DNA from 3 places in the Pantoea sp. Ep11b genome. Region 1 is predicted to be linked to each of the others. Evidence: riboswitches for the same ligand, from Rfam matches in the RefSeq annotation. Region 1 holds a riboswitch; each other region holds the start of a gene.
What was found. A riboswitch is a leader RNA that binds a small molecule or an ion and turns the genes downstream of it on or off. The one in region 1 is predicted to bind thiamine pyrophosphate.

Region 1 (3,273 bases):
TCTGTGGTGATGAGTAAGTTGCGGGCATGTTCGATTTTTTCATTATGAATGACGGTGTGAATGGTCGCACCCAGATGCGCTTTAAAACGGATTTCCAGACTGGTTCGTGAAATACCGGTAAAACTGATGACCTGTTCAGCCTTGATACCCTTACAGGCATTATCGCGGATAAAGTTCATTGCCCGGATAACATAGGGATCGACAATAGAACGATAATTGCTCGAACGGCGTTCCACCAGTTTCAGCGGGGGAACCACCACGCGCTGCAACGGCAATGACTCTCCCTTTAAGAGTTTATGAAGAATTTCAGCCGCGCAGGAACCCATTTTTATTGCGCCATGAACCACGGAGGAGAGACTGATGCCCGACAGATGTTGCGTTAACTCTTCATTGTCGATGCCAATAATGGCTAACTTTTCCGGCACCGGGATCCCTATATTTTCACAGATCTGCAGTAAATGTCTGGCGCGGGAATCTGTCACCGCGACGATGCCGGTGCCCTCTGGCAGAGACGTTACCCAGTCAGCCAACTGGTTCTGCGCCGTCTGCCAGTTATCGATAGTGATATCATGGCCGCGATAAATTAATCCGGTCCGGTCCTTTTGCTGCAGGATCGCAGCAAATGCGTTCTCACGTTCGGTTGCCCAGCGTTTATCCGGACATACAGGGAAGCTGTACAGGGCAAAATGTTCCATACCCTTGTTAATCAGATGCTCCAGCGCGGTCGCGACCAGGCTGTAGTTATCAGTAGCCACATAGTGCAGATTCGGAAAAGCCTTTCCGGAGGAGTAGGAGCCACCAATACCGACAACAGGCATGGTCAGCTTATTGAGTTCCTGTTCAACCGCCAGCACATCGCAGTCAGCAATTACACCATCCACGTTCCAGCCATTGATGCTGTCAATGTTACTGCGGAAATCGTCTGCGATGTAAACATCCCACAGGGTACGGGAACGCTGCAGGTATTTACCCACGCCCTCGATTATCTGGCGGTCATACGCCTTATTCGCATTAAATAAGAGCGCGATATGAAAGGTCTTCTCCATTCCGTCAGCCTCCCTGGCAGGTTTATCCTGCACTGTGAATAGCACAGGTCGGTGCTTTCTTTAACCGTTTTGTGTTTGTCCTGTAAACTGGCGCACTCTTTTTCTGCGTTGCGTGAAAAAAGTCCAGTGCGGCAACGCGTGTAGTGTGTGAAAAAGATAAATGCCCAGATTGATCAGACAGTTAACCTGTATAGGTAATCTGGAACGCGACAGGTGAAAGCTGCGCGAAATAAACGGGATCGCCTGGTAAAGTGTTACGGGTTTCTTCGCGAATCCGGATGTGGCAGAAGCGGGGCGGCGCAGACTGCCCGCGCGGTTTCTGCCGGTGAGTGAGGACGCCAACGGAGTCCGGGAGTGATGCCGTAATCGTGCGGTATGCGTTTACAGGACCGCCTGCTGACATTACTATCCTGACTGACTGAATTTAGTTAAACGACTCGGGGTGCCCTTCTTTGTGAAGGCTGAGAAATACCCGTATTACCTGATCTGGATAATGCCAGCGTAGGGAAGTCTGATGCCTGACCGCATTCGCCTTCTTGTTCGCCGGTTGGGAGCTATGATGTCACAGCCATCTCAACACCTTTCTGCCGCGCACTTCGCGCCCTGTCTGCACGCTTTTCGCCGTCACTCACCGCTGGTCCACTGTATGACCAATGAGGTGGTACAGAACTTCACCGCCAACGTGCTGCTTGCACTGAACGCCTCGCCGGCGATGGTCATCGATGCTGACGAAGCCGCTGAGTTCAGCCGCTTTGCCGATGCGCTCCTCATCAATGTCGGCACCCTGACCCGCGAGCGCCAGCAGGCGATGCAGGCCGCCGTCAGCGCCGCCCGAGAGGCAGGCACCCCCTGGACGCTCGACCCGGTCGCCGTCGGTGCTCTGACGCTGCGCAGTGACTTCTGCCAGCAGTTATTGAGCCAGGAACCGGCTGTGATCCGCGGCAACGCTTCAGAGATTCTGGCGCTGGCAAAGCAGGCCAGTGGCGGACGCGGCGTGGATACGCTGCACCAGGCGGATGCGGCGCTCGATGCCGCCCGTCAGCTCGCCATTCGCTGGCGCACGCTGGTCATTGTCAGCGGTGAAGTGGACTACGCCACCGATGGCACGCGGATCTTTGCGCTTCGCGGCGGCTCGCCCCTGATGACGCGGGTGGTGGGAACCGGCTGTGCGCTCTCTGCGGTCGTGGCAGGGTTCAGCAGCCTGCCCGGCGATCGGCTGTTAAATGTGGCCGCCGCCTGTCAGGTGATGTCGTCAGCGGGAGAAAGGGCAGCATCTCAGGCCGCCGCGCCGGGCAGTTTTGCCACGGCGTTTGTCGATGCACTCTGGACGCTGGAGGCGCATCATGAAGCGCATTAATGCCCTGACGATTGCCGGGACCGATCCCAGCGGCGGCGCCGGGATTCAGGCCGATCTGAAGACGTTCTCCGCGCTGGGTGCCTATGGCACCAGTGTGATCACCGCGCTGGTGGCACAGAACACCTGCGGGGTTCAGTCGGTCTGCCGTATTGATCCGGACTTTGTGACCGCTCAGCTCGATTCGGTGCTGAGTGATGTCCGCATTGATAGTGCGAAAATTGGCATGTTGTCGGAAACGGCTATTGTGGAGCAGGTGGCCGCCCGGCTCAGGCAGGCGAGCATCCCCTTTGTGGTGCTGGATACGGTGATGGTGGCGAAAAGCGGGGATGCGCTGCTTTCACCGGCTGCCGTAGCCAGTGTCCGTGAGCTGTTATTGCCGCAGGTCTCGCTGATTACCCCTAATCTGCCGGAAGCGGCAGCCTTACTGGAGTGTGCCATCGCCACCGACGAGGCGGAGATGCGCAGGCAGGGGCGGGCACTGCTGGCGCTGGGCTGTCAGGCTGTGCTGATGAAGGGCGGTCACCTGGCCGCGGGCGAAAGCCCGGACTGGCTGATCGCGCCCGACGCAGAGCAGCGATTCAGCACGCCGCGCGTCAACACCCGCCATACGCACGGCACGGGTTGTACGCTGTCGGCGGCCTTAGCGGCCCTGCGTCCGCGCCATGCTGACTGGGCGGAAACGCTCGCAGAGGCGAAAAACTGGCTGCAGCAGGCGCTGTTGCAGGCGGATTCACTGGAGGTCGGGAAGGGCATCGGGCCGGTTCACCATTTTCATCAATGGTGGTAGTGATGCAGACCCTCATCGTCCTGGCGGACGGTGAGGGCCTGGCTCAGGGGGTTTCAAACCAGGCGCTGTTGCGCTCGGCAATC
Region 2 (3,273 bases), 1.9 Mb from region 1:
CCCGGCGATTCGTTTCCATCACGGCAGAGAGCTGGAGATGGAGGATGTGCTGGCCACGCTGGCGCGCCAGCGCCCTCACCCGCTCTTCTCACACATTGCAGAGATTGCCTCGCCCGCCCCCTGGACGCTCGACATCCACTTAAGCCAGCCCGACGAGGGTCTGCCCTGGTTGCTGGGCAGCGTAAGCGCGATGATCCTGCCACGCGAATGGCCCACCCTGCCCGATTTTGCCCGCCAGCCGGTGGGCACCGGCCCCTACCGGGTGATCCGCAATCAGGCGAGCCAGCTGAAAATTGAAGCCTTTGATGACTACTTTGGTTTTCGCGCCCTGATCGACGATGTCTCTATCTGGGTGCTGCCCGACATCAGCGATGAGCTGGTCTATGCTGGTGTCCGACTGCAGGGCGAGAGTGATGGCAGCGATGAGATCCAGGAGGAGAGCCGTCTGGAGGAGGGGTGCTACTACCTGCTGTTCGACCAGCGTTCCGCGCAGGGCCGCGACGCGGCGGTCCGGCGCTGGGTGAGCTACCTGTTTAACCCCATCGCCCTGCTTAATCACGCAGGTGTCGGGTATCAGCGTTACTGGTTCCCGGCCTATGGCCTGCTGCCGCGCTGGCATCACCGCCGCGACCTGACGCCGGTCGAAAAGCCGCCCGGCCTGACCCACCTGACGCTGACCTGGTACAGCCAGCATGTGGAGCATGAAGGCATCGCCAATGCGCTGCGGCCGCTGCTGGCTCAGCATGGTGTGACGCTGGTGACCCGCGAGATCGACTACGAGAGCTGGTATCAGGGCGAGGCGGAAAGTGACATCTGGCTCGGCAGCGTGAACTTTACCCTGCCGCTGAACTATTCGCTGTTCGCGCAGTTGTATGAGATCCCGCTGCTGCACCACTGCCTGGCGATCGACTGGCAGGGCGATGCGGCACGCTGGCGCGAGAAAACGCTGCCGCTGGCCGAATGGAGCAAACAGTTAGTCGAAGAGGCGGGCCTGCATCCGCTGTTTCACCACTGGCTGCTGCTCGAAGGCCAGCGCAGTATGCGCGGCGTGCGGATGAATACGCTGGGCTGGTTCGATTTTAAATCCGATTGGTTCGCGCCACCGGCGCTGTAACGCTTTCGCCACGCCGCTGAAATGACTAGAATGTGGCGTTCTCAACGGGGTGCCGCCTGCCACCAGCAAGCAGCTGAGAGAGACCCGTCGAACCTGATTCGGTTAATACCGACGTAGGGATTTGAGAGGCCTCCGTGCTCAGATCCTTTGCGACTCATCCCCTATTCTCCTGAAGGAGCGCAAAGTGTTAAACAAAGTTCTGCCGGTCCTGCTGTTACTCTCTGCCCCCGTTCTGGCGGCTAAGCCGGTTCTCACGGTCTACACCTACGACTCCTTCTCTGCCGACTGGGGCCCCGGCCCGGCGGTAAAAAAAGCCTTTGAAGCCCGCTGCAACTGCGAGCTGAAGTTTGTCACGCTGGAAGATGGCGTCTCGCTGCTGAACCGCGTGCGGATGGAAGGCAAAAACAGTAAGGCGGATGTGGTGCTGGGGCTGGACAACAATCTGGTGCAGGCGGCGCAGAAAACCGGCCTGTTCGCCAGAAGTCAGGTCGACACCACAAAATTAACCCTGCCCGGCGGCTGGCATGACACGACCTTCATCCCCTTTGACTATGGCTACTTCGCCTTCGTCTACGACAGTACCCGGCTGAAAAACCCGCCGAAAAGCCTGAAAGAGCTGGTAGACAGCCCGCAGAAATGGCGGGTGATCTACGAAGATCCCCGCACCAGCACCCCCGGCTTAGGTCTGCTGCTCTGGATGCAGAAAGTCTATGGCGATCAGGCACCGCAGGCGTGGCAGAAGCTGGCGCAGAAAACCGTGACGGTGACCAAAGGCTGGAGTGAGGCGTATGGTCTGTTCCTGAAAGGGGAAAGCGATCTGGTACTGAGCTACACCACGTCACCGGCTTATCACATCATCGAAGAGAAGAAAGAGAACTATGCGGCCGCCCCGTTTCCCGAAGGCCACTATCTGCAGGTCGAAGTTGCCGCGCAGTTAGCCAGCAGCAAACAGCCTGAACTGGCGCAGCAGTTTATGACGTTTATGGTCTCCCCCGACTTCCAGCGCACCATCCCGACCGGCAACTGGATGTACCCGGTGACCGCCACGCCGCTGCCCGCCGGTTTTAACGCCCTGACGGTGCCCGCCACCGCGCTGCAGTTCTCGCCGGAAGAGGTCGCCAGTCAGCGTTCCGGCTGGATTAGTCAGTGGCAACGCGCAGTCAGTCGCTGATGCCGCGCTGGCTGCTGCCGGGATCGTTCGCTACGCTGCTGTTAACGCTGGTGGCGTTTCTGGCCTTCGGCGCACTCTGGCGCGCCGCACCGGAAACGGACCTGCGCAGCGTGCTGCAGGATGATTACCTGCGCCATGTCATCGCGTTCTCTTTCGGTCAGGCGCTGCTCTCTGCGCTGCTGTCACTACTGCCCGCGCTGCCACTGGCGCGGGCGCTCTACCGCCGCCGCTTTCCAGGCCGACAGCTGCTGCTGCGCCTGTGTGCTATGACCCTGGTGCTGCCGGTGCTGGTGGCGATATTTGGTCTGCTGACGGTTTACGGGCGTACCGGCTGGCTGGCGCAGCTCTGCCAGTGGGCCGGGCTCGGTTATCACTTCTCCCCCTATGGGCTGTCGGGCATTCTGCTGGCGCACGTTTTCTTTAACCTGCCGCTGGCAACGCGTCTGCTGCTGCAGGCGCTGGAGCAGATCCCGGCAGAGCAGCGTCAGCTGGCGGCTCAGCTCGGCGTGCGCGGCTGGCATCGCTTTTGTCTGCTGGAGTGGCCGTGGCTGCGGCGTCAGCTGCTGCCTGCCGGGGCGCTGATCTTCATGCTCTGCTTTGCCAGCTTTGCCACCGTGCTGTCGCTGGGCGGCGGTCCGCAGGCGACCACCATCGAACTGGCGATCTTCCAGGCGCTGAGTTATGACTACGATCCCGGCCGCGCTGCCCTGCTGGCGATGATCCAGCTCGGCTGCTGCCTCACCCTGGTGCTGCTCAGCCAGCGCTTCAGCAAAGCGATCCCCGCCGGAAGCAGCCAGCTCAGCGGCTGGCGCGATCCGCAGGATTCGCGCGCGGCACAGCTGATCGATGCGCTGCTGATCCTGCTGGCGCTGCTGCTGCTGCTCCCCCCGCTGGCGGCGGTGATCGTCGAGGGGCTGCACGGCGGCGTGCGGGGAGCACTGGCGCAGCCGGCCCTCTGGCAGGCGACATTGACCTCGCTGCGAATCGC
Region 3 (3,273 bases), 1.6 Mb from region 1:
CGGAGGCAGCAGCGGCAGATCATCGAAACGGAACCAGGCCGCATCCAGCAGCTCTTTGCCATCGTGCTGCAGATCGCCACTTTCATACTCCGCCATAAACGCCGTCATCAGAGATTGCGGGAAGGGCCACGGCTGGGAGGTGACATAACGGACGTTTTTGATGCGGATATTGCTCTCTTCCATGACCTCGCGGGCGACGGCCTGCTCCAGGGTTTCGCCGACCTCGACAAACCCCGCCAGTACGGTGTAAACCTTGTTGCGATGCCGGGCATGATTCGCCAGCAGGATCTCATCGCCGCGACGGATAGCCACAATGATGCAGGGTGCGATCTGCGGATAGTAGCGTTCGCGACAATGGCTGCACAGACAGGCAAACTCATGTTTGCTGTGATGCATTTCATGCCCGCAGTAGCCGCACCAGCGATGAGAGCGGTAGAACTCTGCCAGCTGCACGCCGCGTCCGGCCAGCTGAAACAGTTCCACATCCTGATCGATCAGCTGCCGCACCGAAAACATCTCTGCTGAGCGCGGCTCGCAAATCAGCCAGACTTTTTCACCCTGCCACTCCCCAATCGTCCGGGCTTTACTGCCCGTTAAACCGAATTTTTCGGCGTTTCCGTGGGGTAAATCACCTTGTGGCAACCAAAGTTTCTGTTCATGGCTGACAATCCACCATCCAGCGTCTACGCTTGAGATTTCGCATTGCATTTATTTCGTCATCCTTAGCGTCAAATCGCACGCTGAAGCCCTGATGTTAAGTGTGTAGATAAACAACTATAACTCACATGGAGTTAGATATGCTTAACCAGTTAGAAGTCCTGGCTGAACGCGTAGGTGGCAGTAATGAACTGGTCGATTCATGGCTTGAAGCCCGTCGTCAGCTGCTGGTGAACTATTATCACCTCGTCGGTCTTAAACCCAACAAAGAGGCGCTGACGCGTCTGGATGAGCAGGCGCTGGACAACTTCTGTCACAGCCTGGTCGATTACCTTTCTGCAGGTCACTTCAGCATCTATGAGCGCGTCATCAATGAGATGAGTGGTGACAGCCCGATGATTGCCGCTGCGCAGATCTACCCGCCGCTGGAAGCGAATACGGAGCGTCTGATGCAGCTGTATGATGGTCACCTGCAGCAGGCGATTGACGATGAGAACTGCATGACCTTCCAGCAGGCACTGTCCGAAGTGGGCGAGGTGCTGGAAGCGCGCTTTACGCTGGAAGATAAGCTGATCCAGCTCGCGTGGGATAATCAGCTGGCCGCGCCGCCCGTGGCCAACGACAGCCAGATCGCCCGTCCGGCATAATGCCGATTCGTAACAGGGGTATTGAGATTATCCGATAGCCCTTTTATGCTGAACAGGTTCTGAGGCAGAGACGCCAAAGAACCTTTTTTATTTGTGTGTTGAAATATCACGTTTTTACCGCTGAGGCTGCGCTAAGCGCCTGCGTAAAAACCGCTTCTTGTCGGAGTGCCCATCCGGGCTGAGACCGTTAATTCGGGATCCGCGGAACCTGATCAGGTTAGAACCTGCGAAGGGAACAAGAGTAATCAGTCGCTGTCTGCCAGCCGTTGTGCGCTGTCTGTACGCTTACTCCTTCCGGACTCCGGACAAGCATCGTTTCCCTTTAACAGGAAGATTGCTATGTCTGACCCTAAAATGACCCGTCGTGAACAACGCGCCCAGGCGCAGGCGTTTATCCACTCCCTGCGGGGTGGCAGTGCGTTTCCCCGCTCTAGTCGCATCTGGATAACCGGCAGCCGGGACGATATCCGCGTGCCGATGCGGGAAATCGAAATGACGCCGACCCATACCGGCGGCAGTAAAGAAGCGCCACTTTATGAGCAGAATGAAGCCGTGCCGGTTTATGACACGGCGGGTGCCTATGGCGATCCCGCCGCAGAGATCGATGTGCATCGTGGTCTGGCGAAGCTGCGCGCCGGCTGGATTGCAGAACGCGACGACAGTGAACCACTGAGCCAGAACAGCTCCGGCTATACCCAGCAGCGGCTGGCCGATGAGGGGCTGGACCACCTGCGTTTCGACCAGCTGCCGATCCCGCGACGCGCCCGCGCAGGCCGCCGCGTTACGCAGCTGCACTACGCCCGTCAGGGGATCGTTACCCCGGAGATGGAGTTCATCGCTCTGCGGGAAAATATGGGCCGGGAACGCATCCGCGCGGAGGTGCTGCTGCAACAGCATCCGGGCCACAGTTTTGGCGCACATCTGCCCGCCGCGATAACGCCCGAGTTCGTGCGTCAGGAGGTAGCGGCCGGTCGCGCCATCATCCCGGCCAATATCAACCACCCTGAATCGGAACCGATGATCATCGGCCGCAACTTTCTGGTGAAGGTCAACGCCAATATCGGCAATTCCGCGGTGACCTCTTCCATTGAAGAGGAAGTGGAGAAGCTGGTCTGGTCCACCCGCTGGGGCGCCGATACGGTGATGGATCTCTCCACCGGACGCTATATCCATGAAACGCGCGAATGGATCCTGCGCAACAGCCCGGTGCCCATCGGCACCGTCCCGATCTATCAGGCGCTGGAAAAAGTGAATGGCGTGGCCGAGTCGCTGAACTGGACGATCTTCCGGGATACGCTGCTTGAGCAGGCGGAACAGGGGGTGGATTACTTCACCATCCACGCGGGCGTGCTGCTGCGCTATGTGCCGATGACGGCGAAGCGGCTGACCGGCATTGTGTCACGCGGCGGGTCGATCATGGCGAAATGGTGTCTGTCGCACCATCAGGAGAACTTTCTCTATCAGCATTTCCGGGAAATCTGTGAAATCTGCGCCGCTTATGATGTCGCCCTGTCACTGGGTGACGGTTTACGTCCGGGTTCGATTCAGGATGCCAACGATGAGGCGCAGTTTGCCGAGCTGCGCACCCTGGGCGAACTGACCCGCATCGCCTGGGAGTATGACGTTCAGGTGATGATTGAAGGGCCGGGCCATGTGCCGATGCACATGATCCGCCGCAACATGACCGAACAGCTCGACCTGTGCGATGAAGCGCCCTTCTACACGCTTGGCCCACTGACCACCGATATCGCGCCCGGCTATGACCATTTCACCTCCGGTATCGGCGCCGCCATGATCGGCTGGTTTGGCTGCGCCATGCTCTGTTACGTCACCCCTAAAGAGCATCTGGGCCTGCCGAACAAGGAGGATGTGAAACAGGGATTGATCACCTACAAAATCGCGGCGCACGCCGCCGATCTGGCGAAAGGCCATCCGGGCGCGCAGATCCGCGATAACGCGATGTCCAAAG

Region 2: linked by a shared signal. The riboswitch ahead of thiB (thiamine ABC transporter substrate binding subunit) and the one ahead of thiM (hydroxyethylthiazole kinase) in region 1 are both predicted to bind thiamine pyrophosphate.
Region 3: linked by a shared signal. The riboswitch ahead of thiC (phosphomethylpyrimidine synthase ThiC) and the one ahead of thiM (hydroxyethylthiazole kinase) in region 1 are both predicted to bind thiamine pyrophosphate.

What each region holds. Positions count from the first base shown of each region.
Region 1 is NZ_CP160631.1:2,926,563-2,929,835, reverse strand. It holds gene AB1748_RS13830 (DNA-binding transcriptional regulator) at 1-1,046, opposite strand, end outside; TPP riboswitch at 1,475-1,571, shown strand; gene thiM (hydroxyethylthiazole kinase) at 1,606-2,403, shown strand; gene thiD (bifunctional hydroxymethylpyrimidine kinase/phosphomethylpyrimidine kinase) at 2,390-3,190, shown strand; gene AB1748_RS13815 (GntR family transcriptional regulator) at 3,234-3,273, opposite strand, start outside.
Region 2 is NZ_CP160631.1:1,048,127-1,051,399, reverse strand. It holds gene sgrR (HTH-type transcriptional regulator SgrR) at 1-1,114, shown strand, start outside; TPP riboswitch at 1,150-1,252, shown strand; gene thiB (thiamine ABC transporter substrate binding subunit) at 1,299-2,285, shown strand; gene thiP (thiamine/thiamine pyrophosphate ABC transporter permease ThiP) at 2,261-3,273, shown strand, end outside.
Region 3 is NZ_CP160631.1:660,340-663,612, reverse strand. It holds gene nudC (NAD(+) diphosphatase) at 1-708, opposite strand, end outside; gene rsd (sigma D regulator) at 798-1,304, shown strand; TPP riboswitch at 1,456-1,556, shown strand; gene thiC (phosphomethylpyrimidine synthase ThiC) at 1,644-3,273, shown strand, end outside.